DNA from 2 places in the Photobacterium makurazakiensis genome. Region 2 is predicted to be linked to the other one. Evidence: predicted binding sites of a transcription regulator. Region 2 holds the regulator's gene; the other holds the start of a gene.
The links. The regulator PurR, encoded in region 2, represses purine synthesis genes. The targets are predictions, from matches to a motif close to TNANGNAAACGTTTNCNTNA.

Region 1: a site for PurR is predicted at 1,165-1,184, ahead of L4D09_RS04890 (NupC/NupG family nucleoside CNT transporter). Genes of this name have one in related genera too.

Annotation. Positions count from the first base shown of each region.
Region 1 covers NZ_JAKJSJ010000012.1:53,612-55,819, forward strand. Annotated here, with positions in the region: gene L4D09_RS04890 (NupC/NupG family nucleoside CNT transporter) at 1-987, opposite strand, end outside; gene L4D09_RS04895 (TatD family hydrolase) at 1,208-2,002, opposite strand; gene L4D09_RS04900 (DUF5363 family protein) at 1,992-2,174, opposite strand; gene glgX (glycogen debranching protein GlgX) at 2,178-2,208, opposite strand, start outside.
Region 2 covers NZ_JAKJSJ010000043.1:50,289-52,496, reverse strand. Annotated here, with positions in the region: gene L4D09_RS18820 (heme ABC transporter ATP-binding protein) at 1-347, shown strand, start outside; gene purR (HTH-type transcriptional repressor PurR) at 801-1,814, shown strand; cyclic di-GMP riboswitch class I at 2,019-2,123, shown strand.

The DNA.
Region 1 (2,208 bases), on a different contig from region 2:
TACCAGTTTCTGACCAATGAATGAACCAGCAATAGTTGCTTCAGACCAAGGCACACCGATTAGGAATGCAAGTGGTGAGAATACGTAACCAAGGATAAATTCTAGTGTTAGTTCAGGCATACCGAACCAACCACCAATGCCACCAAGGATACCGTTCACTAGGGCAATCAAACCGATGAATGCTAGTAGCATTGCACCAACGTTTAGCGCAAGCTGCATACCAGATGAAGCACCTGCAGCCGCAGCATCGATAACGTTCGCTGGTTTGTCGTCAGCATCGTCAGCATCGCCAGCAAACTGTTCAACAGCTTCTTCAGTTTCAGGCTTGATGATCTTAGCAAATAGAAGACCACCCGGTGCTGCCATGAATGATGCGGCAATTAGGTACTCTAGAGGAACACCCATTGATGCGTAACCTGCAAGTACACCACCAGCAACAGACGCTAGACCACCACACATTACTGCAAACAGCTCAGACTGAGTCATTTTTGGTACGAACGGACGAATCACCAATGGTGCTTCCGTTTGACCAACGAAGATGTTAGCTGTTGCAGACATAGATTCCGCGCGAGACGTACCTAGTGCTTTCTGCAGACCACCACCAAGTACATTGATTACAACCTGCATAATGCCTAGGTAGTAAAGTACGCTGATTAATGCAGAGAAGAAAACAATTACAGGTAGTACACGTAAGGCGAAGACGAAACCGCCACCACCAAACACTTCAAACATAGTGTCTGAAGTCAGACCACCAAATAGGAAGTTAATACCATCGTTACCGTAAGCGATAACGTTGGAAACAGCCGTTGACATACCGTACAGCACGTCACGACCAACTGGTACATAAAGAACAAATGCACCTAAACAGAATTGGATAGCAAATGCGCCACCAACAGTACGTAGATTAATAGCTTTACGGTTATCAGATAGTAGTACTGCTAGACCTAGCAACACAACCATCCCAACCAGGCTCATAAACAGGCTCATGGTTTATGGCTTCCCTTTAGTTAAGTTTTTTGGCGTCTCGACAATTCGGCTCATTAAGAGTCCGGCGCATTATACCCATGCTGAGACGGATAAAGTAATGCAGAAATCACAGTTTTTAGAGAGACAGAGTAAAAGTTCAATCTCATTTGTGACATGAATCACAAAAAGGAAAACGCTTAACGCAACCGTTTCGCGCAATCGTTTTTATTGTGACTTAGGTTCACAACGAAATACCAAAAAGTTCAGCTGTGGTTAAGGTGATAACCCGCTCAATTTCCTGCTCACTTTCCACTCTAATAACTGCAAGTTCCTGCATAACATTAGCAAGTCGGTCTGGTCGATTAGGCTCCCCTTGAAGCCCTGATATCGGCATATCCGGCGCATCCGTTTCCAGCAAAAGTGTTGCCAAAGGCAATGCCGCTATTGTATTACGTGTTTTATTGGCTCTGCGATATGTAATCGTTCCACCGACACCAATTTTGATACCTAGATCAATAAGCTGCCTTGCTTGCGGGTAGCTGCCACTAAAAGCGTGGTATACCCCACCGGCAATCGGTGGGTTTTGCCTCAAAACACGCATTAACTCAGGGAAGGCTTTTCGACAATGAAGAATAATGGGTAAGTTATGTTCATTAGCCAGCACCAACTGTTGAGTTAGTAACGAAATCTGTTGATTTCGATTAGCATCCGTAATGGCAAAGTCTAGACCACATTCGCCAACAGCTACGCACCGAGAGGCCTTTTTTTCTCTCAGTTCTGATTCAACAGCAAGCTCTGAGGTCAACCGAGCAATGGCGTTCTCTGTATGCTCTGCGCTAAAAAAAGGGTGCAACCCCAGCGCATAATAAATATTGTCGAACACAGCACTCAACTGGCGGATCGCCTGCCAATTACGCTCACCGACAGCAGGAACCACAACAATGCCGACGCCAGCCTCTTRCGCCAAGGTTAAATACGCCTTTGGGTCATCGCAGAAAGGTGGAAAATCAAAATGGCAATGACTGTCAATCAGCATCTATTTTGTTACATGTTGAATGTGCTAACGACTTCGCACGGTTCTTCGGGTGGCGGGCATCATCATTATCATAGCGAACAGGCGCACAGCAACGACGGTTCTCTGGCACAAACCCCATTCGTTCACACCAGCGGTCATATGCCGCAACCCACTTTTTTACCGTTACCAACATACCTTACTCCTGCATCGATTTAGCGACCATGACG
Region 2 (2,208 bases):
AGTGTATTCTGATGCTTGATGAGCCAACATCAGCACTCGATTTAGCGCATCAACATAAAACCCTTCAAGTCGCAAAGTCGTTAGCGAAGTCTGGGGCTGCGGTGATCATAGTGATTCACGATTTAAATTTAGCAGCGCAATATGCAGACCGTTTAGTCATTCTTAATGAGGGAAGAATTCAAGCTGATGGTTGCCCGAAGGACGCTTTAACAGAGGAAACGATCGAACGCGTTTATGGTTGGCCTGTTTGCATTACACAGCACCCAATCGATAATTACCCTATTGTGCTCGCAACCTCCAGCCACGAAATTGAAGAGCCCAAATCAACATTAAAACTGGCTATTTAACGGCAAATTGTTGTTAAACAAACCAAAAATAGCTCTTTTTTCATTCTACTTCATTTGCCTTAAAGCCTTCTTAATCAAACTAAAAAGGCTTTATAAACTTACCGTTTCATCTTTAGCAGAACAATTCACCAGATTTATAACTGGTTATAAATAAACCAATTCGTTCTTATCCATAAATAATCCTGATTTATTAAGACAAGAAACATTGCACTCTTTGCTACACTGAGTAAAATGAGAGCGCAAGCGATTACACTATGCAACAATTGAAACCCTGTAATCGCGATAGAATATGAATACTATAAGAAACGAAGCCGCCCATTCGTGTCGCGGCCTTTTGTCGTTTCTGTTATCTGTACTCAACAGAACAGTGAACTGTTTTAGCAGTGCACTACTCTATTGAGTAAAGCTTAAAATTACCTAGGTCATTTGACCCTTATTATTAGAAGAATAAATATGGCAACGATTAAAGATGTTGCACGTATGGCTGGTGTCTCTACAACCACCGTCTCTCACGTGATTAACAAAACGCGATTTGTCGCAGAAGCAACGCAGAAAAAAGTACTGTCTGCAGTTGACGAGCTAAACTACGCTCCGAGTGCTGTGGCGCGTAGCTTAAAATGCAACACAACCCGTACTATTGGCATGTTGGTTACAAAATCGACCAACCCTTTCTTTGCTGAAGTCGTACACGGTGTTGAAGAGTACTGTTACGGTGCTGGTTACACGCTTATCTTATGCAACACAGAAGGTAACCTTGAGAAGCAACGTGATTATTTACGCATGCTGGCTGAAAAACGCGTTGATGGTTTGTTGGTCATGTGCTCAGACTTGGATGAAAACCTACTCGGTCTATTAGAGCGCCAAAAAGACTTGCCTATGGTTGTCATGGATTGGGGACCAGAAAGCCCTCATACAGATAAAATTCAAGATAATGCTGCGTTAGGCGGCTATGTTGCGACTAAGTTCTTCATTGAGCATGGGCATAAAGCTATCGGTTGCTTAACAGGTCACAGTGATAAAACAGCTTGTCGTGAACGCTTAAAAGGCTTTAAAAAAGCCATGTCAGAAGCCGAGCTGGAAGTCGAATCAGATTGGATTTTAGAAGGCGATTTTGAATGTGAATCTGCAGTTGAAGCCGCTAACAAGATCATTGCAATGGACAAACGTCCAACGGCGATCTTTTGCTTCAATGACATCATGGCGATGGGCATGATCAGTACATTTTCACAAGCTGGTATTCGTGTACCTGAAGATATTTCAATTATCGGCTACGATAATATTGATTTAGCACCGTACTTTTCTCCACCGCTAACCACTATTCACCAGCCTAAGCGCCGTCTTGGTAAAACAGCTATCGAAATTCTGTTGGAGCGAGTGAAAGATAAAGAGCATGAGCACCGTATATTTGAAATGATACCAGAGCTTGTGATTAGAAAGTCAGTGATAAACCGAAACACCAATTCGTAACAAGCCAATAATCACTCGAGATAGAAACGGAGGCTTTTCCTCCGTTTTTTTAGTCTTATCCCTATGCCTTATTAGAATAAACACTCAACTTTGGGTGTTTTTTATAATTAAATAAATACAAGATAAAATAATTTATGGGAGCAAGGTCACGCTATTAAAAGTGGGAGCAGGTTCAAATTTTGCTTCTGCGATATTCTTAAACAGTCACGAACAAGGCAAACCTTTCGAAAGATTGGGACGCAAAGCTTCCGGCCTAAGAGTCCATAGTTTTCAATAACTAGTTCGACTTAAGGTAGCGGGGTTGCCGATGGATATAGCAATAGTGATCAGGCGTCATATTTTACATGATTCTGACATTACTCTTTTGTTAATTTTGCTAATCTGAAATCCTCGC